DNA from 4 places in the Pseudomonas spartinae genome. Region 3 is predicted to be linked to each of the others. Evidence: riboswitches for the same ligand, from Rfam matches in the RefSeq annotation. Region 3 holds a riboswitch; each other region holds the start of a gene.
The links. A riboswitch is a leader RNA that binds a small molecule or an ion and turns the genes downstream of it on or off. The one in region 3 is predicted to bind cobalamin.
Positions count from the first base shown of each region.

Region 1: linked by a shared signal. The riboswitch ahead of cobW (cobalamin biosynthesis protein CobW) and the one ahead of cobO (cob(I)yrinic acid a,c-diamide adenosyltransferase) in region 3 are both predicted to bind cobalamin.
Region 2: linked by a shared signal. The riboswitch ahead of ACN8M7_RS21660 (TonB-dependent receptor domain-containing protein) and the one ahead of cobO (cob(I)yrinic acid a,c-diamide adenosyltransferase) in region 3 are both predicted to bind cobalamin.
Region 4: linked by a shared signal. The riboswitch ahead of ACN8M7_RS16100 (energy-coupling factor ABC transporter permease) and the one ahead of cobO (cob(I)yrinic acid a,c-diamide adenosyltransferase) in region 3 are both predicted to bind cobalamin.

Region 1 is NZ_CBDAMB010000002.1:583,722-590,888, reverse strand. Features, by position in the region: gene cobN (cobaltochelatase subunit CobN) at 1-975, opposite strand, end outside; gene cobW (cobalamin biosynthesis protein CobW) at 1,068-2,117, opposite strand; cobalamin riboswitch at 2,212-2,407, opposite strand; gene ACN8M7_RS06560 (cobalamin biosynthesis protein) at 2,494-2,928, shown strand; gene cobM (precorrin-4 C(11)-methyltransferase) at 2,925-3,680, shown strand; gene ACN8M7_RS06550 (phosphoethanolamine transferase) at 3,975-5,600, opposite strand; gene ACN8M7_RS06545 (hypothetical protein) at 6,132-6,362, opposite strand; gene ACN8M7_RS06540 (ParD-like family protein) at 6,550-6,762, shown strand; gene map (type I methionyl aminopeptidase) at 6,759-7,167, shown strand, end outside.
Region 2 is NZ_CBDAMB010000012.1:52,282-59,448, reverse strand. Features, by position in the region: gene ACN8M7_RS21665 (cobalamin-binding protein) at 1-401, shown strand, start outside; gene ACN8M7_RS21660 (TonB-dependent receptor domain-containing protein) at 467-2,314, opposite strand; cobalamin riboswitch at 2,402-2,594, opposite strand; gene dxs (1-deoxy-D-xylulose-5-phosphate synthase) at 2,667-4,562, opposite strand; gene ACN8M7_RS21650 (alpha/beta fold hydrolase) at 4,645-5,595, opposite strand; gene ACN8M7_RS21645 (acetyl-CoA carboxylase family protein) at 5,606-7,167, opposite strand, start outside.
Region 3 is NZ_CBDAMB010000006.1:42,527-49,693, forward strand. Features, by position in the region: gene cbiB (adenosylcobinamide-phosphate synthase CbiB) at 1-37, opposite strand, end outside; gene bluB (5,6-dimethylbenzimidazole synthase) at 41-694, opposite strand; gene ACN8M7_RS14460 (cobyrinic acid a,c-diamide synthase CobB) at 691-1,983, opposite strand; gene cobO (cob(I)yrinic acid a,c-diamide adenosyltransferase) at 1,983-2,594, opposite strand; cobalamin riboswitch at 2,783-3,003, opposite strand; gene ACN8M7_RS14470 (hypothetical protein) at 3,043-3,363, opposite strand; gene ACN8M7_RS14475 (NlpC/P60 family protein) at 3,370-3,894, opposite strand; gene ACN8M7_RS14480 (C40 family peptidase) at 3,979-4,605, opposite strand; gene ACN8M7_RS14485 (molybdopterin molybdotransferase MoeA) at 4,755-5,969, opposite strand; gene moaB (molybdenum cofactor biosynthesis protein B) at 5,966-6,505, opposite strand; gene mobA (molybdenum cofactor guanylyltransferase MobA) at 6,574-7,164, shown strand.
Region 4 is NZ_CBDAMB010000007.1:66,156-73,322, reverse strand. Features, by position in the region: gene ACN8M7_RS16120 (threonine dehydratase) at 1-44, shown strand, start outside; gene ACN8M7_RS16115 (hypothetical protein) at 47-856, opposite strand; gene amn (AMP nucleosidase) at 966-2,498, opposite strand; gene ACN8M7_RS16105 (hypothetical protein) at 2,566-3,294, shown strand; gene ACN8M7_RS16100 (energy-coupling factor ABC transporter permease) at 3,304-3,984, opposite strand; cobalamin riboswitch at 4,037-4,239, opposite strand; gene ACN8M7_RS16095 (acyl-CoA dehydrogenase family protein) at 4,292-5,941, opposite strand; gene ACN8M7_RS16090 (TetR/AcrR family transcriptional regulator) at 5,938-6,579, opposite strand; gene ACN8M7_RS16085 (hybrid sensor histidine kinase/response regulator) at 6,698-7,167, opposite strand, start outside.

The DNA.
Region 1 (7,167 bases), on a different contig from region 3:
CAGCCGGCCATCCAGCTCGGGCAGCACCACATGCATGGCCAGGTCGCGCGAACCGAGCCCCTGCGCACTGGCCTGCCACTGCGCCTGGTTGTCCAGCGAGCAGATGGCCTGCAGTACCGGGATGTCACGGCGGAACACCCGTGCCTGCGGTGCCTCGGGGTTGGACAGGGCAAACCCGGTGGTATTGATGATCAGCGCGGCATTGGTTTCATCCAGCCAGGCCTGCACTTGCTCCAGACAGGCCGTCTCCTTGAGGCTTGCCACAGCGATCGGCAGCGGGTTGAGGCCCTGAGCGAGCAGGTGTTCGCAGAAGGTATCGACGAAAGCGGTATTCGCCGACTGTACGTGGTTGCGATAGAACAGCAGCGCCACCACGGGCGCGCCGGGCTGCCACTGTGCCTGCCAGTCGCCAAGCGTGGCCGGGCTGGCATTGCGGTGATAGAGGCCGACACGCGGCAACGGCTGCGGCTCCAGCCAGGTGTCCGCACGCCCCAGCCAGCGGCTGCCGATGCAGCGGAACAGCTGACGCGCATTGTCCAGCCCGCCCTGACGCAGGTACTGCCAGAGGCGCTGGCTGTCTTCTTCGGCGACGTTGCCGAGGGCGTTCAGCTCCGGGTCGGGCTTGTCATCGCCCGGCACCATGATCACCGTGGCGCCGCGTTCGCCCAGCTCCACCAGGCGCTCGACCCCATAGCGCCAGTAGCTCACCCCGCCATGCACCGAAATCAGGATGACCCTGGCGTGCTGCAGCACCTGCTCGACGTAGTAATCCACCGAAGCGTTGTTGCTCAGCTGCGCCGGGCTGGCCAGACGCAGACTGGGGTAGTCGGCCGGCAGCTGCCGCGCCGCTTCGGCCAACAGCGACAGGTGCGAATCCCCCGTGCACAGGATCACCAGCTCGGCAGGCGTCTGGCCAAGGTCGGCGATGCTGTCGGCCGGCAGTTGGGCGCCGGGCTGGGTGCGCAATAGATGCATGGTCGTTCCGTGGAGCGGGCGAAATTGTGGGTGGGGTTTTAGCCGCGACCGGGTTCGCTGCTAGTCGCGGCTAAAGCCCCTCCCACAACCACTCAAGCCAGCGCGGCTTGCAGCTCGGCCTCGATGGCCGCGCGGTCGAGCTGCTGGCCGATCACCACCAGGCGGCTGGTGCGCGGCTCGTCGGCCTGCCAGGCGCGGTCGAAGTGACGGTCGAAGCGCTGGCCTACGCCCTGCACCAGCAGGCGCATCGGCTTACCTGGGATGGCAGCGAAGCCTTTCACCCGCAGGATGCCGTACTTGGCCACGGCGTCCTTCAGCGCAGCCAGCAGGCGCGCCTCCTCGGCTTCCGGTAGTTCCACGTGGAACGAGTCGAATTCCTCGTGATCGTGGTCTTCGTCTTCATCGTCGTGATGGGTGCGACGGCTGTCGATATGCAGCTCGGTTTCGCTGTTCAGGCCCAGCAGCACGTCCAATGGCAGTTCGCCACTGTGCGCCTCGATCACCTTCACCGCCGCCGGCAGCTCCTCGGCTACTTCGGCGCGCACGGCGGCCAGCGCCTCGGCGTCGAGCAGGTCGGCCTTGTTGAGGATGACCAGGTCGGCACTGGCCAACTGGTCGGCGAACAGTTCATGCAGCGGCGACTCATGGTCGAGGTTGGGGTCGAGCTTGCGCTGCTCGTCCACCTGATCGGGGAAGGCAGCGAAGGTGCCGGCCACTACCGCCGGGCTGTCGACCACGGTGATCACCGCGTCGACCGTGCAGGCGTTGCGGATTTCCGGCCAGTTGAAGGCCTGCACCAGCGGCTTGGGCAGCGCCAGGCCACTGGTCTCGATGAGGATATGGTCGAGGTCGCCACGACGCGCTACCAGCTCGCGCATCACCGGGAAGAACTCCTCCTGCACGGTGCAGCACAGGCAGCCGTTGGCCAGTTCGAAGACGCGACCGTTGGCTTCTTCCTCGCTGCAACCGATGGAGCATTGCTTGAGGATCTCGCCATCGATGCCCAGCTCGCCGAACTCGTTGACGATCACCGCGATACGGCGGCCGCCGGCATTGGCCAGCAGATGGCGCAGCAAGGTGGTTTTACCGGCACCGAGAAAACCGGTGACGATGGTGACAGGCAGTTTGGCGAGGGTTTTCATGAAGGGCCCCGTGGCGTCGGTAAGTTCGGCGGACGGGTATGCGCAGGCAGGCACGCAGGAGCGTGCTGGCCGCGTCGGATCACCCCGTCCGAGCAAATGGCTGATTATCGAGGCAGGTCTCCTGGCTCACGGTCTGCGCGTTGCGAACCCTTCACCTTCCCGCCTGACGGCAGTGGCATATCGAAGGGCTTAAGACCGTTCACAGTTGCGGGGGCAGCCAGGGCGTCGACCCTGTTCCCTCTTAGCCTCCCGGCGATTTGCCCGGAAGAACCTCGAAAGCGAGAAGGCTACGCAGGCCGCGGCGGCCGGTCAATCGCGGTTGACCGCTGGCAGGTGCCATGATGAGCTAGGTTCCCCTCCGACACGAATGCCGCTCATGACCAGCAGCCACCTCGATCACCCCGCCGCCGCCCTCAGGGTGGTTGCCGGCCTGGGCTGTCGCCGTGGTTGTGCACAGGAGGAGCTGCTTGACCTGCTGGCTCGCAGCCTGGCCCGCCATGAGTTGACTGTGGATAACCTGGCGGGACTGGCCAGCATCGCGCACAAGCACGACGAGCCAGGGCTGCATGAACTGGCCATGCGCCTGGACCTGGGGCTGTGGTTCTTCTCCCCCGACGACCTCGCGCCCTACCAGGCTGCGAACACCGCCAGCCTGCTCACTCAAGCTAGCACCGGCAGCCCCGCCGTCGCCGAACCCTGCGCCCTGGCACTCGCCGCTCGCCTGGGCAGCGACGCCCAGCTGCTCGGCATGAAGAACCGCAGCGCCAGCGCCACCTGTGCGCTGGCCACTTTCGATAGAGAACCTGCATGACCATCTACTTCATCGGCGCCGGCCCCGGCGACCCCGAGCTGATCACCGTCAAGGGCCAGCGCCTGATTCGTTCGTGCCCGGTGATTCTCTACGCCGGCTCGCTGGTGCCCGAAGCAGTGCTGCAGGGGCACAGTGCCGAGCAGGTAGTGAACACCGCCGAGCTGAACCTTGGCGAAATCGTCAGCCTGTTGCGCGAAGCCCACGAACGCGGCCAGAACGTGGCTCGCGTGCACTCCGGCGATCCTTCACTGTACGGTGCCATCGGCGAGCAGATTCGCGAGCTGCGCACCCTGGGTATTCCCTTCGAGATCATCCCCGGCGTCACCGCTACCGCCGCCTGCGCCGCGTTGCTGGAAAGCGAGCTGACCCTGCCAGGCATCGCCCAGACGGTGATCCTGACCCGCTACGGCACCACGTCGCCGATGCCCGAGGGTGAACAACTGCACGACCTGGCGCGGCACCGCGCGACCATGGCCATTCATCTTGGCGTACGCCAACTGCCGGCCATCGTCAGCGAACTGCTGCCGCACTATGGCGCGGACTGCCCCATCGCGGTTATCCACAGGGCGAGCTGGCCGGATCAGGATTGGGTACTGGGCACCCTGGCCGATATCGAAACGAAGGTCGCCGCCAAGGACTTTCGGCGCACGGCGCTGATACTCGTCGGACGCGTGCTCGACCCGGGGGCCTTCGCCGAGTCGGCGCTGTACGACGCCCGGCACAAACACCTCTATCGCCCCGGTCACGACTGACGCCACTGATCAACTCGCCCACCGAGCAAACTGCTGGAGAAAAAACGTACAAATCGCTACAGGCCTTTAATACAAAGGCCTGGAGATACTTATCAACAGATTGTGCGTAGCTTTGTCCAAAGCAGCAGTGAATAACTCAAAGCCTCTGGATTATTTATTGATCAAAGCGCTACAACCCCTGCCATTCAAGGGCTACAGCGCTTTACCCGCAAGATACCCACAACATGATCCACACACTTTGTTAACAACCTCAGGCCTCGCTCATTGAGCGGCATACCCGCGCGGCACCTGGAACTACTCCCGACAGTTAGCGAACAGATCCAAGCCGCGCTGATATTCCTGCGTATCGACCTGCAACAGGCCGAGCATCGAGTGAAACAGATTGTCCTGGCTATACGCCTGGCTGCTGGCCTGACGCAGGCACTGCTGATCCAGCGCGAAGTCCTGTTGATAACCCTTGGAGAACCACATCAGCATCGGCACATGGGTCTGCTCCGGTGGCGCCAGCGCATAGGGCGTACCGTGCAGGTAGAGGTTGAACTCACCCAGCGACTCGCCATGGTCGGACAGGTAGATGAACGCCGTATCGAGCGTGTCGGAGTGGGCGCGTAGCGTATCGATCATGCCGGCCAGCACGTGGTCGGTGTAAGCGATGGTGTTGTCGTAGGCGTTGATGATGTCCTGCTGCGAGCAATCGTTGAGGGCATTGCTCGCGCAGACCGGCTCGAAGCGCTGAAGCGCCTGTGGATAACGCTTGTAGTAATCCGGCCCGTGGCTGCCCATCTGGTGCAGTACCAGCACCGCATCGCCCTGCAGCTGATCCAGATAATGCTGCAGACCATCGACCAGAATCGCGTCGTGGCATTCGCCATCGTTACAGAACTGCGGGTCTTTGCTGTCGCGCAGGTTACGGTTCTCGAGACGATCACAGGTGCCCTTGCAGCCGGACTGGTTGTCCAGCCAGGTGACCTTCAGACCGCTGCGCTGGAGGATATCGAGTAGACCATCCTGATGCTCGGCGACGCTGGCCGAGTAATCGTGACGGGCCATGCGCGAGAACATGCAGGGCACCGATACGGCCGTTTCCGTGCCACAGGAGGTCACCTGCGGGTAGCTCAGCAAGTCAGCCTGGCGCGCCAGCTCCGGCGTGGTATCGCGCGAATAGCCAAGCACGCCGAAATGGTCGGCACGCGCGCTCTCGCCAATCACCAGCACGGTCAACGAGGGGCGTCGATGTTGCTTCCAGGCGGCATTGAGCTGGGCATCTTCGCCGATCTTTTGCCACGGCTGGTTGCCGCTGGCGACGCTATCGCGCAAGTAACCATAGCTCGCCGACAGGTAGTTGCTCGGCACCGCCAGCAGGCGCAGCTCGTGATGGTTGCGCAGCAGCGAGGCCAGCCCCTGGTATTGCGCCAAGGCCACGCCGAGCAGCACCGCCAGCGCCACCACGCCCATCGCCAGACGGCTCAGCAGACCGCGCCAGCGCGTGGTACGGCGCGCCAGCGGCAGCTTCCACAGCAGCAGCGAGGGCAGTACGCCAAACAACAGGAGGTAGCCGGCCAATCGCCAGGAGAGCAGGTCACGCACCTCGTTGGCATCGGTTTGGGCCACATTGCGCAGCATTTCCCGATCGAGCAGCACGCCATACTCGTTCATGAAATACAGCGTCACTGCACTGCCGATAAACAGCACCATCAACAACGGCTTGAGCACGCGGCGGAAAGAAAAGACCAGCAGGACCAAGGAGAAGATCGCCCAGAGCATGGCAGCGAAGGCCAACGCCAGCACGCCGCCATCGGTCGTGCCATGGAGCACTTGCTGCAGGTGCTGCCACAGCGGTCGGTTGTAGAACAGCACCAATATCGCCGCAGCCAGTGGGGCAAGCCATTCCGGGTGGATTCGAGCGCGGAGCGCGGACATAAATCTTCAGCCTTGTGCCAGTTGATCGACAGCTCCAGGGAGCATGCCGCGCAGACTAGTGAGGGCCTTGTCAGCAAAGAGTGAAGCACTTGTCGAAAAAACGTGAATTGCACGTCCGCTATCAAGCGTCGACCTGGGCCGGGGGCAAGGTTTGAGGCATTCAGCCTGTTCGCGGCGCCGCGTCAGACCTTGTTCGAAATACCCGGACAACAGGGAGTCGTATGCACCTGATGCGGCAAGCTTCTTGCGAACTGCTCCAGGTTCATACGCTATCCAGCCCTCACGAAGAGCCAGAAACCCCAGTGCTCAACGCCAGAACCTAGAGCGTCTACTGGGATGATTCTGCGAAGGGGAACATGGCAAATCTTATCAACAGGGTTGAAAACGACTTATCCAAACATCCTGTGGATACACCCTGAATCGGGCTCAATTATTGAACAGAACGCTGTAACCCTCAGCGGGCAAGGCCTACAGAAGAGCTTACCCAGGATATCCACAAGATGATCCACGCCAATTGTTAGCAACTGCGGATCAGAGCTGCACCTCGACCCGCTTGATGCCCAACGCCCTCAGCTCCACCATCAGCTGGTTCAGGTCGGAGAAGCTCTCCACCTGTTCGGCCTCATCCACCAGAAAGAAGCTGCGCCCGGCGTCTTTCTTGAAGAACACGATCCACTGCGCCGTATTGGCCGGATTGACCATGACCTGGGTGTCGAACAACACCCCTTCGTCCGTTCTCTGTTTCACATCTGCGCGATTCATCCTCTCTCCTCTACCAGCATGCTCCTGCGCTCCGCCGACCTGACCGGGTCAGTCAACGGATTCGCCAACCATTTTAAGGGATCGGAGCCCTCATAAGCGCTGACCACCATCAGTTCGCGATGGCGCAGGTGAAATTACCACACAAAACCTATACGCTTCATATACGAACCATATAAGAGGAGGCGCCATGGGCATCGTCAACATCGATGATCAGCTGCACAACCAGATCCGCAGGGCGAGCGGCGTGTCCGGCCGCTCGATCAATGCCCAGGCGGGTTTCTGGATTCGCATCGGCATGCTCTGCGAGATGAACCCGAACCTGAGTTTCAACGAGGTGATGGCTGCCGAGCTGCGTGCGGCCGGCGTGATGGTTCCACCGCACATGGCGGACGCTTCATGAGCAAGACACCTGAGCAGATCTCCCTGATGGCGGAAGCCGGCAGGTTGCTGGCATGCGTGTTCGGCTACCTGGATCGGCTGGATCTGCTCGGCCTGTCGACCCTGCAGGTCAACGGCCTTGTGGATAACTACATCGTGGGCGAACTGAAAGCGCGCCCGGCGAGCAAGGGCCAGTACGGTTTCGCCTACTCGATGAACACCTCGCGAAATGAGGTGGTTTGTCACGGCGTGCCCAGTGCCAGCGAGATTCTGTGCAGCGGCGACCTGGTGAACTTCGATATCACCCTGGAAAAGAACGGCTATATCGCCGATTCGAGCAAGACCTACCTGATCGGCGAGGTTTCGCAGCAGGCCCGTCAGCTCGTCCAGGTCACCTACGACGCGATGTGCAAGGGCATCGAGGCCG
Region 2 (7,167 bases), on a different contig from region 3:
TGGCCGCCGAGTATCGGGCCGAACTGACCGCGCTGCGCCAGCGCTATCGGCGTGAGCAGCCGCTGAAGGTGTTCTATCAGATCTGGCACCAACCGCTTTACACCATCGGCGGTGAGCAGCTGATCGGCGACGCCTTGCACGTCTGCGGAGCGCGCAACCTGTTCGCCGACCTGCCGCAACCGGCGCCGCAGGTCAGCGTGGAGGCGGTGCTGGCGCGTGACCCGGACGTGATTCTGGGTGGCAGCAATGCCGAACTGAGCGCCTGGCAAGCCTGGCCGCAGGTGCATGCCGTGCGCTTGGGACAGGTCTGGGCTGTGCCGGACAAGGGCCTGGAGCGGCCCAGCCGGCAGATGCTCGGGGCCATCCAGAAGCTCTGCGAGCGGATGGCGGGGGCACGGTAGCCCTTCTCAGGCGACGCGCCCGGGGCGCCCTACAGCGGTCGTAGGATGCGCCGTACGCGCCAAGGTCAGAGTTGCGGCGTCCAGGTTACGGCGAAAAGCGCGGTACGCCCGGCGCTGTTGTAGCCGAAACGGCCATTGGCTGTGCTGTAGGTCGCTTCTGCGTAATCCTTGTCCAGCAGATTATCCAGCTTCAGGCTCAGCCCCAGTTCCTCATTGGCCTGCCAGGCGGCGCGCAGGCTTAGCAGACCGTAGCCGCTCATTTCGATCTCGTTGTCGGCATCGTCGTAGCGGCCACTGATTGCACGCCAGCCTGCGCCCACCGACACATCGCCAAAGCGGCGGTCGAGGTCCAGGTTCAACGTGCGTTTGGCGCGGCGTTGCAGGGTATGGCCGTTGGCGCGGTCACGCGGGTCGGTCAGGGCTAGAGCGAGACTGCTCTGCCAACCGAACAGTTCCTGCTGTACGGCAGCTTCGAAGCCATGAATCCGGGCTGTCTGGACGTTCTGTGGAATGAAGTTCTGATCCAGGACGATGGCGTCCTCGATATCAGTTCGATACACGGAAGCCTGCAACGATCCTGTGTTGCTGTAGCGGCTGCGCCATTGCAGCTCGTAGCTCTTGGAGCGTTCCGGCGCGAGGTCGGGGTTGCCGTACCACTGATCGTAGAGATCGTTGAAGGTCGGCGCTCGGAAACCTTCGCTGTACGACAGAATCAGGTCGTTGGCACTGTTAAGAGGTAGGGTCAGTGCCGCGTTCCAGGTGTTTTCGCTGCCGAACTGCTGGTTATCGTCGTGGCGCAATCCCAGCTCGGTCGAGAAGGTGTCGCCGGTGTAACGGTGTTGCACGAAGGCCGCACGGTTCCAGCGTGAATCCTCCGCGAAGTCCGCGCTGCTTTGCAGGCGATCCTCATACCAGTCGGCGCCAGTCAGAATTTGCTGGTGGTCGGTGAGGGTCAGGGTATTCACCCAGCTCGCCGAGTCGCGATAGGTGGTGTACGTAAAGAATGAATAGTCTGGCGCTGCCGGTGAGTCATCACCCGTGTCGCGCTGGTCTTTGCTGTGACCCATTTCCAGGCGGCTGCTCCAGCGCTCGTTGAGGCGGCCGTCGATGAACCCGGAAAGGCTGCTGACCTGGAAGTCCGTTGTCGGCAGCAGGCCGGTAAAGACATCGTCGTACTCCACCTGGCCACGCTGATCGAGAGCACTGAGCCCGACCTGCAGATCGTCATTGAATCGGTGCGACAGATTCAGGCTGAGCGAGCGGTTGCGGTAGGCATCGTCGTCGCCATTGGCGCCGAAACCGTCTCGAGTGGCGTCGATGCCGGCGGTCTCGTCCAGGGCTGCGCCCAGATGAAAACGGGTGCGCTCGTCGCCGCCGGAGAGACCGAGGCTGCGCTGGTAGGTGCTGTCACTGCCAGCCGCCAGGCGCGCGTAAGGCTTGAGGCCCTGGCCATCGGCCTGGCGGGTGAATATCTGAATCACGCCGCCAATGGCGTCCGAACCATAGAGTGCCGAACGCGCTCCACGTACTACCTCGATACGCTCGATCTGCTCCGGGGCAAGGAACTCCAGGCTGCTGGTGCCACTGGAGGCCGCCGCGATACGTTGGCCGTCGACCAGCACCAGGGTTTGTGCTGTGCTGGTACCGCGCAGGAAAACGCCCGTCTGGCTGCCAGCACCACCGGTGCGGACGATGCTGAGACCTGGCACACGCTCCAGCAACTCGGCGACGCTGCTGACCTGCAGACGCTCGATATCGTCCCGCTCGAACACGGTCGTGGCCGCAGTGGTCTGCGCTTGCGGTTCGGCCAGGCGTCCGGAGGTGACGATCAGCGGCTCGGCGACATAGGGCTCGGCGGCCAGCGAAAGACCAGGCATGACGGCGATGGCCAGAGCCAGACGGGACAGTTTCATTCTCTTTCCTCAACGGTCGGCAGACGTTCGAGGAGGGTAGACGCAAGCGCAGGCAGGGCAGCGCTTGACCGTGTCGCCCTCCGCAACACCAGTCGCACCGCCTTGGCCGGTCTCCGGGCTGTCGACCCGCGTCCGCCTTCCCAGGCTGGGCCCAGTGGCTGTTGGACGCGGCGCAAGCTCAGCGCTTGCCATCGATTACCGTTGCGGGGGCAGCGTCGGCATCGCACCGACTTCCCGTTTAACGCCGCTTGCGCAGCGCACCCTGGCGGAACATGAATGGCGCGCACCTTAGTGCGCGCGCATATGAATCACAAGCAAGCGCCGCTCATTTAGCGATGAGCGGGCTTCATGCTCAGGCCTGCAGGAGGGCGAGGCGCTCACGTACGGCGCGTTCGATACCGGCGTCGTCCAGGCCGCATTCGGCGAGCATCTGGCTCGGCTTGGCGTGTTCGACGTAGTAGTCCGGCAGACCCAGGTGCAGCATCGCTACCTGGCGGTTCTCGGCGGCGAAGAATTCGCTGACCGCACTGCCGGCGCCGCCCATGATGCTGTTTTCCTCGATGGTCACCAGCAGCGCGTGGCTGCTTGCCAGTTCGCGCAGCAGGGCTTCGTCCAGTGGTTTGACGAAGCGCATGTCGACCACCGTGGCGTCCAGGGTTTCACCGACGCGCAGGGCTTCGGCCAGTTGCACGCCGAAGGCCAGCAGGGCGACGCCCTTGCCTTGGCGGCGCACCACTGCCTTGCCGATCTCCAGCGGCGCCAGGCCAGCATCGAGCGGCGCGTTGGGGCCGGTGCCGCGCGGGTAGCGCACGGCGGCCGGGCCGTCGAACAGGTGGCCGGTGGTGAGCATGCGGCGCAGCTCGTTCTCGTCGCTCGGGGTCATCACCAGCATGCCGGGGATGCAGCGCAGGTAGGAGAGGTCGAAGCTGCCGGCGTGGGTCGGGCCGTCTTCGCCGACCAGGCCGGCGCGGTCGATGGCGAACAGCACGTCGAGGTGCTGCACGGCCACGTCGTGAATCAGTTGGTCATAGGCGCGCTGGAGGAAGGTGGAGTAGATCGCTACCACTGGCTTGGCGCCTTCGCAGGCCATGCCGGCGGCCAGGGTTACGGCGTGCTGCTCGGCAATCGCCACGTCGAAGTAACGATCGGGAAAGCGCTCGCTGAAGGCCACCAGATCGGAGCCTTCCTTCATCGCCGGGGTGATGCCGACCAGGCGGTTGTCGGCGGCGGCCATGTCGCATAGCCACTGGCCGAACACGTTGGAGTATTTCGGGCCGCTTGGCTTCTTCGGCGCGGCGACCGGGGTCACCGGTTCCAGCTTGGTGATGGCGTGATAGCCGATGGGGTCGGCCTCGGCCGGGGCGAAGCCCTTGCCCTTCTTGGTCACCACATGCAGGAACTGCGGGCCATCGAGGTCGCGCATATTGCGCAGGGTGGCCAGCAGCGTGGGCAGGTCGTGGCCGTCGATGGGGCCGACGTAGTTCCAGCCCAGTTCCTCGAACAGGGTGCCGGGCACCAGCATGCCCTTGGCGTGTTCCTCGACCTTGCGCGCGATTTCCCAGGCGCCGGGCAGGCGCGAGAGGATCTTCTTGCTGCCCTCGCGCATGCTGGCGTAGGTGCGGCTGGAGATGATCTTGGCCAGGTAGTTGGACAGGCCGCCGACATTCTTGGAGATCGACATGTCGTTGTCGTTGAGGATCACCAGCATGTTGGCGCCGACATCGGTGGCGTGGTTGAGCGCCTCGAAGGCCATGCCGGCGGTCAGTGCGCCGTCGCCGATCACCGCTACGCTCTTGCGCTTCTCGCCCTTCAGACGGGCGGCGATGGCCATGCCCAGTGCCGCGCTGATGCTGGTGCTGGAGTGGCCGACGCCGAAGGTGTCGTACTCGCTCTCGCCGCGCCGTGGGAAGGCGGCCAGGCCGTCCTTCTGGCGCAGGCTGCCCATGCGCTCACGGCGGCCGGTGAGGATCTTGTGCGGGTAGGCCTGATGGCCGACGTCCCACACCAGGCGGTCATCGGGGGTGTCGAAGACGTAGTGCAGGGCGATGGTCAGCTCGATCACGCCGAGGCCGGCACCGAAGTGCCCGCCGCTCTGGCCAACGCTGTAGAGCAGGTATTGGCGCAGTTCGTCAGCGAGGGTTTCCAGGTCCGCTTCGGCCAGGCGGCGCAGTTCGTCCGGCGTGTTGGCGCTGTCGAGCAGCGGCGTCAACGGGCGCTCGCGGGGGATCTCGTGGAAAGTGGTCGGCATCAGGCGAATCGTTATAGGCGTAAAAGATGCGGCAGTTTACCTGATGCCAGGAAAACAGCCCAATCTGCTATCCATTTCGCCGTCAACGGTAGTGCCTGAGCAGGAAGTCCAGCAGCAGGGCGCTGACCCGCTCGCTGCATTCGGCCTGCAGCCAGTGGCCGGCGCCGGGTAGATCGTGGCGTTCCAGGCGCGGCACCTGGTCGGCCATGCGCTTGAGTGTCGGCGCCTCGAAGCGGCCGACCGGGTCGTTCTCTCCAAGCAGGAACAGCGTCGGCTGCGCCACCTGCAGCCCGGCCAGGGGTTCAGTGCGCTGCCAGTTGCGCTCGAAATTGCGGTACCAGTTCAGCGCGCCGCGAAAACCGTGGCGCTCGAAGGTGCGCAGGTAGTGGGCGAAGGTCGCTTCGCTGCACCAGGGCGGCGGCGGCAGGTCGTCCGGCATGCCGTCGAACAGCCGCGCATCGGCCGGCTTGTCCGTCGCCAGCAGGGCATCGCCGAGGCCGCCGAGCAGCAGGCGCAGGCTGCGGCCGATGTCTTCGTCCAGTTCCGCCTCGGCCAGCCCCGGCTGCTGAAAGTAGAGGATGTAATGAAAACGCCCGGCGTAGGCTTCGCGCATCATGTCGATGGCCGGTCGCTTAGGCCGGCCGCCGAAGGGCACCGACAGCGCACCGAGCGCCTTGACCCGCTGCGGTTCCAGCAGCGCCAGGTGCCAGGCCACCGGCGCGCCCCAGTCATGGCCGACCACCGCCACCTCGCGCTGGCCGAGCATGTCCATGGCGGCCTGAATATCGCCGCACAGGGTGATCAGGTCATAGGCCTCCGGATCAGACGGCGCGCTGCTGGCACCATAGCCGCGCATTTCCGGGGCCAGCACGCGGTAGCCGGCGGCGGCCAGCGCCTCGATCTGCGGATGCCAGGCGTACCAGCATTCGGGAAAGCCATGCAGCAGCCACACCGGCTTGCCGTGCTCGGGGCCGGCGCTGTACAGGCTGAGTTCGATGCCGTTGACGGCGAGCAGGCGGTGATCGATAGGCATGGAGATGTCCTTACCAGGTGTCGACGAATGGACGTTTCTTGCCGTCGCGCCGTGGCGGACGCGGCGCCGCATTGAGACCGCGCAGCAGCCAGGCGCGGCTGTCGGCCGGGTCGATCACGGCGTCGATCTCAAGATAGCTGGCCATGTTCAGTGCCTTGCCGTTGTCGTAGGCCTTGGCCACCAGCTTGTCGAACAGCGCCTGGCGTGCGGCCTCGTCCGGCTGGGCTGCCAGTTCCTTGGCAAAACCCAGGCGCACTGCACCTTCCAGGCCCATGGCGCCGAATTCGCCGCTGGGCCAGGCGGCAGTGAACAGCGGCGAATGGAAGCTGCCGGCGGCCATGGCCTGGGCACCGAGACCGTAACCCTTGCGCAGTACCAGGGTGAAGAACGGCACCGTAAGGCTGGCGGCGGTGACGAACAGGCGCGAAACGTGGCGCACCGTGGCCTGCTTCTCCGCCTCCGGCCCGACCATGAAACCGGGGGTGTCGCACAGCGAGACGATGGGCAGGTCATGCGCCTCGCACAGTTGCAGGAAGCGTGCGGCCTTGTCGCTAGCCACGGCATCGATGGCGCCGCCCAGGTGCGCGGGGTTGTTGGCAATCAGGCCGAACGGCTTGCCTTCTATGCGGATCAGCGCGGTGATCAGGCCGGGGGCGAACTGGCGGCGCAGTTCCAGCACGCTGCCGTGATCGGCCAGCAGTTCGATCACCTTGCGGATGTCGTACACGCGCAGGCGGTTTTCCGGGATCACCTGGCGCAGCTCGCGGCTATCGCTGCACTGCCAGTCGCTCACCGGGCCCTGGAAATACCCCAGGTACTGCTTGGCCACGGTGACCGCCTCGGCTTCGTCCTCCACCAGCACGTCGATCACCCCATTGGGGCCTTGCACGTCGGTCGGGCCGACCTGCTCGGGGGTGAAACTGCCGAGGCCGCCGCCTTCGATCATCGCCGGGCCGGCCATGCCGATAGTCGCGTTACGAGTGGCGATGATCACGTCGCAGCAGCCGAGCAGCGCGGCGTTGCCGGCGAAGCAGCGACCGGAAACCACGCCCACCGTCGGCACCAGGCCGGAGAGTTTGGCCATGGCGACGAAGGTGTGGCAGTCCAGCCCGGCTACGCCGACGAAGTCGGTATCGCCCGGTCGGCCGCCGCCGCCCTCGGCGAACAGCACCACCGGCAGGCGCCATTGCTCGGCCAGGGCCAGCATGCGGTCGGTCTTCTTGTGGTTCATCACGCCCTGGGTGCCGGCGAATACCGTGTAGTCGTAGGCGATGGCCATGCAGCGTGCGGCCTCACTGCCGAAACTCGCGGCGTTCACTGTGCCGATAGCGGCGACCAGGCCGTCGGCCGGGCTCAGCTCCAGCAGTTCCTCGGGCGAGCGTCGTCGGCGCTGGGCGGCCAGAGCCATGGCGCCGTATTCGATAAAGCTGTCTGCATCGAGCAAGTCGGTCAGGTTTTCCCGCACGGTGCGCTGGCCGGTCTTGCGGCGCTTGGCAACGGCTTCGGGGCGGCGCGCATCGGTCAGGCGAGCGTGGCGTTCGAGCACCTCTGCCAGGTCGGCGCGGATATGCG
Region 3 (7,167 bases):
GCGCCACGCCGGCGCAGGTGATCAGCGCCAGGCTCATCGTTCAGTCACCCTGTATTCCCCATCGATTCTCGAACAGCAACTCGGCCAGAGGCCGCGGCTTGGCCCAGCCCTCTTCCACCAGCATCGGTTTTTCGTAAAAGGCATGCACCGGCCCCAGACACAGCAGCGCCACCGGCTTGCTGCCGGCCGGCATCCCCAGCAGCTCGGCGAGTGCCTCGGGGTCGAACAGCGAGACCCAGCCAAGCCCCAGCCCTTCGGCCCGCGCGGCCAGCCAGAGATTCTGAATGGCACAGGCGACCGAGGCCATATCCATTTCCGGCAAGGTGCGTCGTCCGAAGACATGCGCTTCACGCCCGTCCATCAGCGCCACCGCCAGCAGTTCGGCGCAATCGCGGATACCTTCGACCTTGAGCCGCATGAATTCATCCGAACGCTCGCCCAGGGCTTCGGCGGTGCGTACCCGCTCGGCCTCCACCAGCGCATGGGCCGCCTCGCGCAACGGCCGATCGCTGATACGCAGGAAACGCCAGGGCTGCATCAGACCGACGCTGGGCGCGTGGTGCGCCGCTTCGAGCAGGCGCGCCAGCACCTCGGGCGGCACCTGACCACCGGCGAAGTGGCGCATGTCACGGCGCTCGGCGATGACGCGGTACACCGCGGCGCGCTCCTCAAGACTGAAAGCGTGGTCGGTCACGGACGCAACAGCGCAGCGGCTGCCTCCGGGTTGGACGGCAAGTAGAAGTGGATATAGCTGGCGGTGAGTCGACCCAGGCGGTACACCGCCTCGGCCACTGGTTTGCCATTCGGGCAGCGGCCGAGCGCCAGTGGCTGCAATGGACTTTCCAGCCGCGAGTGGTGGTAACTGTGGCCGCGCAGCTCACCCTCCGGCAACGTCACCTCCTGCAGGGCCAGAGCCGTCAGGCGGGCCTGCAATGCCGCGCTGCCGCTGAGCAGACCGAGCATGCGCCCACTGGCGCCCTGTTTGTCACGCAGCTCATCGAGCAAGTAGAGCATGCCGCCACATTCGGCGAGCAGCGGCTTGCCGGCCCGGTGATGGGCACGAATCGCGTCAGCCATGGCCTGATTGCCCTCCAGCTCGGACAGGTACAGCTCGGGATAACCGCCCGGCAGATAAAGGCTGTCCACGTCAGGCAACGTGCGGTCGCTCAGTGGCGAGAAGAAATGCAGCTCGGCCCCGAGTGCGTGCAGCAGGTCGAGGTTGGCCTGATAAAGAAAGGCGAACGCCGCGTCACGCGCCACGCCGATACGAACTCCGGCCAGCAGCTCAGGTGGCGGCTCAATCACCGGCGCGGCAAAACTCACTGCCGGCGGCAGATCAACGTCGGCGGTAGCTGCCAGCGCATCGGCAGCGGCATCCAGGCGCGCGTCCAGATCAGCCAGCTCGTCTGCCTGCACCAGGCCCAGGTGACGACTGGGCAGTTCCACCGCAGCGCTACGCGGCAAGGCGCCGAACCAGCGAATGCTGGGCGGCAATGCATCGCGTAGGATGTCGCCATGACGGGTGCTGGCCACGCGGTTACCGAGCACGCCGGCAAAAGGCAGGTCTGGCTGGAAGGTGGCCAGGCCATGGGCCAGCGCACCGAAGGTCTGCGCCATTGCTGCGCCATCGATCACCGCCAGCACCGGCACGCCGAAACGACGCGCCAGATCGGCCGCCGAGGGTTTGCCATCGAACAGCCCCATCACCCCTTCGATGAGAATCAGATCGGCCTCGCCTGCGGCCTGCCACAACAATCGACGGCTCTCGCCCTCACCGACCATGGCCAGATCGAGCTGGTACACCGGCGCGCCACTGGCACGGGCATGGATCATCGGATCGAGAAAATCCGGACCGCACTTGAATACCCGCACTCGCCGCCCCTGGCGCGTATGCAGGCGCGCCAGGGCGGCAGTCACGGTGGTCTTGCCCTGGCCGGAGGCCGGGGCGGCAATCAACAGTGCCGGGCAGTGACGTGCAGCCATCAGAATTCGACGCCCTTCTGAGCCTTAACCCCGGACTTGAAGGCATGTTTGACCAGGCTCATCTCGGTGACCGTATCGGCCGCCTCGATCATCCCCGGCAAGGCGCCACGGCCCGTCACCACCACATGCTGCAGCAGCGGCCGGGCCTCGATATCGGCCAGCACCGCGTCCAGTTCGAGGTAGCCATGCTTGAGGGCGATGTTCAGCTCGTCCAGCACGACCAGGCCGACGGACTCGTCGCTGAGCAGGCGCTGGGCCACAGCCCAGGCTTCCTGCGCCTTGGCGATATCCCGCTGACGATCCTGGGTTTCCCAGGTAAAGCCCTCGCCCATGACGTGGTAGCTGACCTCTTCGGGAAAGCGCCTGAAGAAGGTTTCCTCACCGGTGCTGGCAGCGCCCTTGATGAACTGCACCACGCCGACCCGGAGGCCATGACCGAGGGCGCGCGCGACCATGCCGAAGGCGCTGCTGCTCTTGCCCTTGCCATTACCGCTGTGCACCAGCAGCAGGCCGTATTCGTCCTGAGCCTGGGCGATCTTCTCGTCGATCAGGGCTTTCTTGCGCTGCATGCGCGCCTTGTGGCGGGCATCGCGTTCGCTGGACTCGTTCATGCTGTGCTCCTGTACATCAGGCACCCGCGTCTGCTGTTGGTTAAACAGCATGAGCGGCGATGAGAAAGCAGGTCGCGATGATCCGCACGTTCTCACCCAGGCGCCAATGGCTGGTCAGGCGAGCGGAAGACAGGAAACACCCACACCCCGGGAAACCGGAGCGTCGGCCGGACAACGCCCTCCGCGATGCCGTGAAATTGCGACAGGCCGGTCTCCGGGCTCGTGAGTGAACCCAAAGGCTCGACACCGCGCCTTCCCGTGCAGAGCACAGTGGCGTTGCAGACTGCGTGAGCGGTGTTTGACTCACCTACCGTTGCGGGGGCAGCGCCGGCATTCGGACCGGCTTCCCTGTTTCACCCCTCATGCGCGCTTGACGGCAACTCGGGGCACCTGAAGCAAGGCGCGCAGGGTAGAGGCTGGCAGCCCTGCGCGTCAACGCCGAGACCGCTCAATGCCTGGGCGTGAAGCCCGCCGGTTTGGTGGCCAGCCACTCGACGAAGGTACGCAGACGCTCATCACCCAGCAGCGCGTCGCGGCTGTTATAGGTCAGCGCCAGCTCCTTTTCGCTGAACAACCGGTGAATCTGGTTATGGCAGGCGCGACAGACCCAGAGCGTGGCCGTGATCCGCGCGTGGCGAGCGAAGCGTTTCTGCACGTAGGCCTTGTCGTGCAGTGCTTTGGGAATCAAATGATGACGCGTCAGCGCAACCGGCCGTGCGCACAGCTCGCAAGCCTCGGGCTGAGGCGGCAGGCGAATGGGCTCGGCCATGGCTGGTCAGGGATTGCGGGCAAGCTCGGGCGTGATCACACGCTTGGCATCGAGGTAGACACGCTGCCAGTAGACGTTGTCGAGACTGTCCAGACGCACCGTACCGCCCGTGGACGGCGCATGTACGAAACGCCCCTCGCCGACGTAGATACCGGCGTGACTGACAGCGCGCCCGCCATTGGTGGCGAAGAACACCAGATCACCGCTTTGCAGCGCATCGCGGCGAACGTCCGGAGTGCGCATCGCACTCAGCTCGCGGGTCGAGCGCGGTAGGCGGATACCCGCAGCATCGCGGTATACATAGCCGATCAGACCACTGCAGTCGAAGCCACCCTCTGGCGTGTTACCGCCATAGCGATAAGGCGTGCCGACCAACCCCAGCGCGCGAAACAACACATCATCAGTACCGCCCTGATAGGCGGAAGAAGACACCGGAGGAATATAGGTCGGCTGAGGAGAAGGTGCGCGGCTGCTACAGGCACTCAGCAGCAGCACGAGAGAAATGAGGGCAACACGGGTCGTGACGGGCATAAGCGAGGCGATCCAGAGCCTGAGTGCGCTCTACTCTGCCGATTCACGACGAACGGCGCAACCCTTGGGTTACGCCGTGACCCATCAGTTGTGGCGCTTGGCGGCGACCTGCTCTTCCACCGGAGCCAGTGCCAGGACGCGCTTGGCCTGCAGGTAACTGCGGTTCCAGTAGCTGTCGTCCAGGCTGTCGATACGCACACCACCGCTGCGGCTGCTGCTGGAGTGGATGAACTGGTCATCGCCCAGGTAGATGCCGGCATGGCTGACGCGACCACGGCCACGGTCGTTGAACAGAATCAGATCACCCGGCTCCAGATCGGCGCGCGCCACCTTGGGCGCGGCCAGCTTGATCAACTCACGGGTCGAACGCGGCAGTTCGAGACCAACTTCCTTGCGGAACAGGTAACCCACGAAACCGCTGCAATCGAAACCGGACTGCACCGAAGTGCCGCCATAGCGATAACGCGTACCGATCAGCGAACGCCCGAGGTCGAGCAGACTGTCAGCCAACTGCGGCATTTCGTAGGGTTTGTCGTCGGTCAGCGCGGCGATTTCATCGTCGGCAGGCTCAGGCTCGACCTGCTGGGAGAGCGGACGAGCAACTGGCTCGACCGCGGCTTCGCCGATCTGCGGTTGCGGCGCGTGGCCGGCGCAGGCAGCGAGAAAGGCTGTGAGTGCAAGAGGCACGAGGGGTGCGAAGCGTCTTAGCATGGGCACGACCGTGTCGATTGAATTTACAAGCTGGCGAATATGCCCGCTATAAGGCTCATTTGCAAATTCTATCGTTATAAATGTGACCCAGTAGTTTCGCCACGCAATCTAAAGCGCCCGACCGTTCGCACGGCCGGGCAACTCAGGCGCTAGCCGAGAATCTCGCTCAGCGGGATAAAGCGCAGCATATCCCCCTCGGCCAGCGTGCTGCCTTCCATCACCTCGGCCAGCCCTTCGGCCCAGGCGGCGCTAAGCAGCACGCCTGAACTCTGATTGGCGTAGGGCACCACCCGCCCCTGCTCCAGGCGTGCCCGCAGGTACTCGCGACGCATGCCCGGCTTGCGCCAGGCGAAACCTGCCGGCACCGCGAAGCCCAGGGGCTCGACACGCTGCACGCCCAGGCGGCGCAGCATGTAAGGACGCGCCAGCAGGCCGAAGGTAACCAGTGTCGAGGCCGGGTTGCCCGGCAAGCCAATGACCGGAACGCCCTGGTAATGACCGAACGTCAGTGGTTTGCCGGGCTTGATCGCCAGCTTCCACAGCGCCAGCTCGCCGGCCTCGCGCAGGGCCATGCCAAGAAAATCTGCCTCACCGACAGAAACACCACCCGTGGAGAGAATCAGGTCGACCTCGCCCAGGCCGCCCAGCGCCTCGCGGGTGAGCTGCAGGTCATCGGGCAGGATGCCTGCATCGACCACGCTGCAACCCAGTCGCTGCAGCCAGGCGATCAACAGACGTCGATTACTGTTGTAGATCTGGCCCGGCCCCAAGGCCTGCCCTGGCTCGACCAGCTCATCCCCGGTGGACAGCACGGCGACGCGCAGGCGCCGACGCACCGACAAGTGCGCAGCGCCGAGAGAGGCCGCCAGCCCCAGTTCGATAGGCCCCAGACGCGTGCCTGCCGGCAGCACGCAATCGCCGATACGAGTTTCCTGACCTTGAGCACGGACGTTCTGAGCGACCTTCAGCTGCTGGCGAAAATGCACGCGCCCCGCCTCATCGACTTCGACGTTTTCCTGCATTTCCACGGTGTCGGCGCCCTCAGGCAGCGGCGCTCCAGTGAAAATGCGCGCACAGGTTCCTGGCTCCAGGGGCGCAGGCGCAGTGCCGGCCTGAATGCGTTGACTGACCGGCAACGGCTGGTCGTTCCAGTCGGCCAGCCGCAGGGCATATCCGTCCATGGCGCTGTTGGCCCAAGGCGGCAGATCCAGCGCTGCGATCAGCGGCTCGGCCAGCACCCGACCATCAGCCTCGGCCAGCGCAACCTGCTCGACCTGCTCGATCGGCGCCGCCTCTGCCAGCGCCAGCAGGCGTTCCAGCGCTGCTTCCATTGGCAACAGGCCGGGGTGATCGCAACCACTCATCCACGGGTCTCGCAGGCAGCAATCTGTTTCAGGTGCGGGACGAAGTTGCAGGGACGGTGCCGCGCATCCAGCTGCTCGCCGAGAATGCCGTCCCAAGCGGTGCGGCAGGCGTTGGTCGACCCCGGCAGGCAGCACACCAGGGTGCCATTGGCCAGACCGGCCAGCGCGCGCGACTGAATGGTGGAGGTGCCGATATCGGCAACGGATATCTGCCGGAACAGCTCACCGAAGCCGTCGACCTGTTTGTCCAACAAGCAGGCGACCGCTTCCGGCGTGCTGTCACGGCCGGTGAAGCCGGTGCCGCCCGTGATCACCACGACCTGCACCTGGTCCTCGGCGATCCAGGTCGCTACCTGGGCGCGGATCTTGTACAGGTCGTCCTTGAGCAGCACGCGAGCGGCCAGTTGGTGGCCGGCAGCAGTCAGGCGATCAACCAGCAGTTGCCCCGAGGTATCGTTCTCCAGCGTACGCGTGTCGCTGACGGTGAGCACGGCGATGTTCAGCGGCACGAAAACCGCTTCGGCCTTGTGGTTCATGGCAGGCATCCAATTAGTAGACAATGGGCGCTGTTATATCACACAGCCTGCCCTCGGAGACTGCCTGCATGCCCGCTTCCAAAGCCCTTCCCAGCTGCTCGGTACTACTGCTTTCCGGCGGCCGCGGCCAGCGCATGGGCGGCCACGACAAGGGTTTGCTGGAATGGCAAGGCCGCCCACTGATCGCCTGGTTGCATGACCTGACCAGACCAATGAGCGACGACCTGATCATTTCCTGCAACCGCAACAATGAACGCTATGCGCCTTATGCCGATCAGCTGGTCGCCGACGAGGATGAAGACTTCCAGGGGCCGCTGGCAGGCATTCGCGCCGGCATGGCCGCAGCACGCCACGAACAGATGCTGGTATTGCCGTGTGACGCCCCGCTGGTCAACCGCGCACTGCTCGAGTCGCTACTGGCGCAATCAGGCAGCCAACCGGTGGTGATTCGCCAGGGTAATTACTGGCAACCGCTGTTCTGCCTGCTCCCCACACGACTGAAGGACGACCTGGAGCAGGCCTGGCAATCCGGCGAGCGCAGCCCACAACGCTGGTTCGGCAAACTGTCCCCCATCGCCGTCGAGTGCCCGGCGGGCGACGCCCGACTGGCCAATTTCAATACACCGGAAACACTGACGGCTCATCCATTGCCTGGCTGAAAC
Region 4 (7,167 bases), on a different contig from region 3:
CGCTGGCCGAACTGCTGAGCGACGCGGCACCGGCGGCCGCCTGAACTCAGGCCATGGCAAGGGGCTCGGCAGGCAGGCGAGCGGGCATCTGCCGCAACCAGCGCGACAGGCCCCACTCTGCCGCGATCACGCTCAGCAGCAGGCCGAGCTGGATCAGCAGCGCGATATAGAAGGGTTTGAATACATGGCCGATCTGCCGCTTGAGCAGACCCAAGAGGAACTCGGCGTGGAAGAGCTGTTCGATACGCGCATCCAGCACCTGCGTCAGCACCTTCTCGTTGAGCCCGCTGTAGCGCGCGGTTTTCTCCACCGCCATCTCACCCAGCGCCTTGCCCAGCAGGCTGGCGCGCAGTCGGTCGAACAGGTCGAAGGCAATGCGCTCGGCGGTAGAGGCCTCGGCACGCGCCTCGGCCTCCATTAGCCGCTCGCTGCGCAGGTAGTCCAGCGCCAGCTGGTTGAGCACCTCCTGCACGCTGGCATCGCGCACCGCCAGGGCGCCCTGCTGGCCCTGCGCCTCGACGTAAGCCTGGAAGTCGCTCCAGATGCCATCGGCCAGTTCCTGCACCACCGGTGCATAGCTGTCGAGATGGCGATTGATCTGCTGCTGGCTGCCGTACAGCAGCCCACCCTGAAAACCGAGAAAACCTCCGGCCAGGGGCAGCAGCAGAAAGTAGAGTTTGAGCAGCCAGTGGTGCCAGCGCTTGTTACGCGCCAGACAGCCCAGGCGCTGCAGCTTGAAGGCCAGCAGCAGGCCGAGCGCAGCACCCAGCGTGAGGGCCAGGCCGGTGTAGAGGAAAAGACTGAAAAAGCTGAAGGGTTCCCACAACGCCGTGAGCAGCAAGCGTGCCTGTTCCATGCGTATCGCCTCGTTCGTCCATGACGGCGCGAGTTTAAACCCGAGCGTGAACGAACGCCGCACAGACGTGGCCGGACTGTGCGCCAGGCCACGCCGTCAGATCATCCCCCTAGCGAAACGGCGGCTCGTCGAAGCTGCGCAACTTGCGCGAATGCAACGAATTCAGCTGGCTGCGCATCAGCTCCAGCGCCGCGATGCCGATGTGCAGGTGCTGGGTCACAGCGCGCTCGTAGAAGGCGCCGGCCGCGCCCGGCAGCTTGATCTCGCTGTGCAGGGGCTTGTCCGACACGCACAGCAGCGTGCCGTAGGGCACCCGCAGACGATAGCCCTGGGCGGCGATGGTGCCGCTCTCCATGTCCACCGCCACCGCACGCGACAGGTTGATCAGCGGTCGCTCCTGGGCCCAGCGCAGCTCCCAGTTGCGGTCGTCGTAGGTCAGCACGGTGCCGGTGCGCAGGCGCTTCTTCAGCTCGTCGCCCTGCTCGCCGGTGACCAGCTTGGCGGCCTCCTGCAGCGCTTGCTGCACTTCGGCCAGCGCCGGTAATGGAATGTTCGGTGGCAGCACGCGGTCAAGGATGCCGTCACGGCGCATGTAGGCGTGGGCCAGCACGTAGTCGCCGATGGTCTGCGACTGACGCAGGCCGCCGCAGTGGCCGATCATCAGCCAGCAGTGCGGACGCAGCACGGCCAGGTGGTCGGTGATGTTCTTGGCGTTGGACGGACCGACGCCGATATTGACCAGGGTGATGCCGTGACCGTCCTCGGCCTGCAGGTGGTAGGCCGGCATCTGGTAACGGTGCCAGACCACGTTCTCGATGATGGCCTGCATCTCGCCTTCGGCCATGCCCCGCTCGACCACCACGTTGCCCGGCAGCACCATGCGGGTGAAGCGCGAGTTGCCCACCAGCATGTCCAGACCATGACGAATGAACTGGTCAACGTAGCGGTGGTAGTTGGTCAGCAGGATCCACGGCTGCACGTGATGCCAGTCGCTGCCGGTGTAGTGCTGGATGCGCTTGAGGGAAAAATCGGTGCGCGCGGCGTCGAACAGCGCCAGCGGCAGCGGGTCGATGTTCTCCCAGTCGTAAAGGCCGTCAGCGGTACCGTCGGTGGCGGCGGACAGGTCGGTGCTGGGGAATACCCGCGCCAGTTCGGCGGCGGTTACGCCACTGCCGGCCAGTTCATCGCCGCCCTCGACCACGTAGGGATAGGGAATGTTCTGCTGGCTGCGACCGACCTCGACACGCAGGGTGAAGTCACTCATCAGCGGGCGCAGTTGCTCGAGCAGGTATTTGCGAAACGCTGCCGGCTGGGTCACGGTGATCGCGTAGGTACCCGGAATCTGCACCTTGGCGTAGGCGCGCACGGTGGTCGGCACCTCGCCCTGGCACAGGTAGGTCAGGCGCAGTTCGGGATAACGGAACAGGCAATGCTCGCTGGCATCCGGGCGGATACGCTCCTTGAGGTAACGCTTGAGCGCCTGGCTCAACGCACCGGTGGCTTCCTGGTGCAGGGCGGCAAGGCGGTCGACTGCCTCTTCGGGGGTGTGGGCAATGATGAAATCATCTGAGCAGGCTTTCACTGTGCATATTCCTGACTGAACGTACGCGCCTATCTTGCCTGCATACGGAGAGGAAAACATAGCGCGACAACCCTCGCCCCTCACTAGCAGCGACTAGTCTTGGATCAAACTGTCAGAGGTCATCTTCATGCGTCGTGCAATCGTTCTGCTGTTGGCCAGCGCCTCATGCGTCAGCGCCTGGTCCGGAGACCTCGATGGGCATTACCGGGCCACCCTCGATGGCCAGCCTACCGAGCTGATCCTGCGCCAGCAGGGCGAACAGGTCGAAGGGCAGTACGTGGAGAATCGCACCCTGCGCCTGAACCTCAGGGGGCGTTACGACGGCCAGGTGTTGCGTGCCGAGATCAGCGATCCCCAGTCCGGCCTGCTGCTGGCCAACATGAACGCCACCTACGCCAATGCCATGCTCAATACCAGTATTGCCGCACGCAACCCTCGCAACGGCGAGGTGCTGGAACGCCAGGCGCTGTTCAAACGCGAAGCCGCAGCAACGGCGGCGACGCCGTCCGCTGCCGGCGCGCAGGACCCGGCGCTGGTCGGCACCTGGGTGCACGAGAAGATCATCAACAGCGGCGGTGCCAACTTTGCCTCGTTCAACACCCTGATGACCCTGCAGCTGAACGCCGACGGCAGCGTCACCCAGTGGAGCCGCTCTGCTGGCGGCGGCAGCGACTGGAGCTACGACAGCCCGGGCGAAGTGCAGTACAGCGGCCACTGGCGCAGCCAGGACGGCATGCTGATGGTGCGCCTGGCAGGCGCCGCCGACTATCAACCCGCCGCCTACTACCGCTTCAGTGACCAGTACCTGGTCACCGAGAGCAATACCGGCAAGATGATCTGGCAGCGCCGCCGCTGAGCGGCGGGGTCAGGCCGCCTGGTGCAGGCGCACGTTGAACAGCGGCCCCTGGCTGAAACGCGACATGGCCTTGGCAGCGGCCAGCACGCCCAGGTCGACCAGTGGCTCGATCAGGATCACGCTCATGTAGGCCAGACCAAAGCTGCCCACTGCCGCCAGGTTCTCGCTGGAGAAACCGTGACCGTAGAAGGCCCAGAACGCGACCCAGGCAACGATGCCGCCCTGATAGGCAGTCGACAGCGCCAGCGCCTGCTTGTAGGAAAGATCGACGTAGGCGGTGCCCGGCGCGACGATGCGTTTGGCCAGCAGGCTGATGCCCCACAGCGGGATCAACAGCGTGGTGACGTTCATGCCGTACTGCGGCAGGTCGAACTGGGCGAACAGCAAGCCCTGCAGCAACAGCCCCGCGGCCAGGCCGATGGCCGTGGCACCGGCGCCGAACAGCAGCAGCAGCGTGGAGCCGAGGATCAGGTGTACCTCGGAAACGCCCACCGCATGATGCGGAAACACCTCGAAGAAGCAGAACACCAGAGCGGTGGTCAGCAGACTGCGCAGCGCCAGGGCGGCGACGCCGCCATTGTTGCGGACGCTGTCCAGGGCGAGTTTGGCGGTCAGGCCGAAAGCGGTGACGGCCGTTGCGTAGCTGAGCAGGATCTTGGCGCCTTCGACGACGCCCGGTTCGATATGCATGCGAGTTCCTTTGCCGCGCCCACCGCGCGACGATTCGGATGAAGGGTAGGCAAAACGCCCGTTGTCGATGGCAGGTCTCCTGGCTCACGGCTTGGCACTTCGCCCGCCTTCCCGACCGAAGTCAGTGGCATGAGGGCATCGTTCGCCGCTTACAGTTGCGGGGGCAGCCAGGGCATTGGCGAGATTCGCCGCACCCTGTTCCCTTTTCATCCGCGTCACAGGCGTGCACGCAGAACCATCGGCCGCAAGATTACTCGCCTGCCCGGCTAAAAAACAGCGCGCCAGGCAATCCGCCCTCGGCACTCGCTCAGGCCAGGTGGGGCGCACTGCGCGCCAACAGCGCCTCGACGTCGACACCACGCGGCAAGGTGCCGTAGACCCGGCCACGCCCTTCCAGGCGGCTGGCGATAAAGGCATCGCTCACCACGCTGTTGCCCGCCTCCAGCAGCAGCTTGGCCTGCAGCGCCACGGCCATGTCTTCGGTGAGTTGGCGAGCGCGGTACTGGATGTCGGCGGTGTCGGCAAAATCGGCCTGCAAGCGCTGGATATGCGCCTTCAGGCGAGCATCGCCGTGGCCATCACCCAGTTCGGCGAACAGCGCGTCGAGCACGCCCGGCTCCTTGGACAGCGCGCGCAGCACGTCCAGACACTGCACGTTGCCCGAACCTTCCCAGATCGAGTTGACCGGCGCTTCGCGATACAGACGCGGCAGGATGGTTTCTTCGACGTAACCGGCGCCGCCCATGCACTCGCTGGCCTCATAGATCATTTCCGGGGCGCGCTTGCAGATCCAGTACTTGCCCACGGCGGTGACCAGGCGAGCGAACTTGTCTTCCTGCGCGTCATGCGCGTGGTCGAGCGCACGGCCCATGCGCATGCACAGCGCCAGCGCGGCCTCGCTCTCCAGCGCCAGGTCGGCCAGCACGTTCTGCATCAGCGGCTGGTCGGCGAGCAGCTTGCCGCCCACCAGGCGATGCGCGCAGTGGTGCGCGGCCTGGGTCAGTGCCTGGCGCATCAGGCTGCTGGAGCCGACCATGCAGTCGAAGCGGGTCATGGCCACCATCTCGATGATGGTCGGCACGCCACGCCCTTCCTCGCCGAGCATCCAGGCGAAGGCGCCACGGTATTCCACCTCGCTGGAGGCATTGGCCCAGTTGCCCAGTTTGTTCTTCAGACGCTGGATGTAGAACTGGTTGCGCGTGCCGTCCGGGCGGTGACGCGGCAACAGGAAGCACGACAGGCCCCTGTCGGTGTGGGCCAGGGTGAGGAAGGCGTCGCACATCGGCGCCGAGCAGAACCACTTGTGGCCGACCAGTTCGTAGCCCTGCCCCGGCCCGCCCAAGCCGATGGGATAGGCGCGGGTGGTGTTGGCGCGCACGTCGGTGCCGCCCTGCTTCTCGGTCATGGCCATGCCGATGGTGACGCCGGCCTTCTGCTCCATCGGCAGGTTGCGCGGGTCGTACTCGGTGGAGAGGATCTTCGGCAGCCATTGCTCGGCCACGTTGGGCTGCAAGCGAATGGCTGGCACCGCAGCGAAGGTCATGGTCAGCGGGCAGCCGCTGGCCGCCTCGGCCTGGCTGTGCAGGTAGGTCAGGCCGGCGCGGGCGACATGCGCACCGGCGCGCGGATCGGTCCAGGGCAGCGACGGCAAGCCATGCTCGACCGCCGTGCGCATCAGCTCGTGATAGGCCGGGTGAAACTCCACCAGGTCAATGCGATTGCCGTAACGATCATGGCTCTTGAACACCGGCTTGTTCTCGTTGGCGAGAAAGCCGGCCTGCATCAGGGCGCCGCCGGTCAGCGCGCCATAGGCGCTCAGGCGCTCGTAGGCCCAGCCGCCGTCGTAACGACGAGTCCACTCCTGCAAGGGCAGGTCGAGGCGATACAGGTTGGCACCGTCCAGGCTCGGCACCTGGTTGAACACCTCGTGGGTTTCGGCATTCAGGCTGTGGTTCATCGCGTGAGCTCCTCGGCGCCGACGGCGCGCAGGCAGAAGGTGGCAAGGCTGGCGCTGACCTGCGCCAGCTCCAGGGTGGGCCTACCCGCTTCGCGAGCGGCGCGGGCAGGTGGCGACAGGGGGCCGACCAGCGCCTCGGCAATCGCACCGACCAGGCAGGCCGCCGTAAGACCGATCTGCTCGAGGCGAAACTCGCCGGCAGCGGCGCCCTCCTCCAGCAAATCGATGAACAGCTCGGCGTAGGCTTCGCGATAGAGCAGGCGCTGCTCGTCGACCTCCGGATCGACCGGCTCGGCGATCAGCGCGAAGGCCAGGCGGCGGCTGTGCCAGGCGCGGGCGGCGAACTGTTCCAGACCGATGCGCAGGCGCTCGCTGGCACGCCCCGGACCACGAAAGGCGGCAGCCAGGGCGTTGACCTCTCGCTGGCTGGCAGCGGCGAAGACTTCGGCGGCCAGTTCGCCCTTGCTGCGAAAGTGCCGGTACAGACTGCCGGTGGCGATACCGACATCATCGGCCAGTGCCTGCATGGTCAGGGCGGCGAAACCACCCGCGGCCACCCGCAGCAAGGCACAATCGAGGATGCGCTGGCGCTGCGCATGATCGCGGTCGAGTCGAGCTTCAGTGATGCGATAAGCCATGGTCTGAATCCTGATTCACATGTATGCAGTGAATCAGGATTCAGACCATGGCTAAAGAGGCTATCCGGCCAAACCTGCCGCTGAATCGGGAAGCAGACGAGCTGGAGCAGGCCGCCGCTCAGGCCGGCGCGGAACCGCCGGAAACCGTAGCGGCATGGCACAGCACCCATTCATGCAGGAGGATGCGCAGCTCCTCGAACTTCACCGGTTTGGCCAGGTAATCGCTCATGCCTGCGGCCAGGCAGCGCTCACGGTCGCCGCTGTGGCTATGCGCCGTGATCGCCAGCACCGGTAACTCGACGCAACCAGGCAGCGCACGGATCGCCCGGCAGGTGGCGAAGCCGTCCATCACCGGCATCTGGCAGTCCAGCAGCACGGCGTCGACGGTTTCGCCGCGCAGCAGCTCCAGCGCCTCGGCACCGTTGTCGGCGGTGCGCACCCGGTAGCCGAGCTTGAGCAACATGCCACGGGTCACCAGCTGGTTGATCGCGTTGTCCTCGACGATCAGCACCGTGCACTGCTGCGCCTGGCGCTGCACCGTGCCAGTCGGTGCGCGCGGCGGACGCGCAGCCGGCGCCGCCTGCTGCT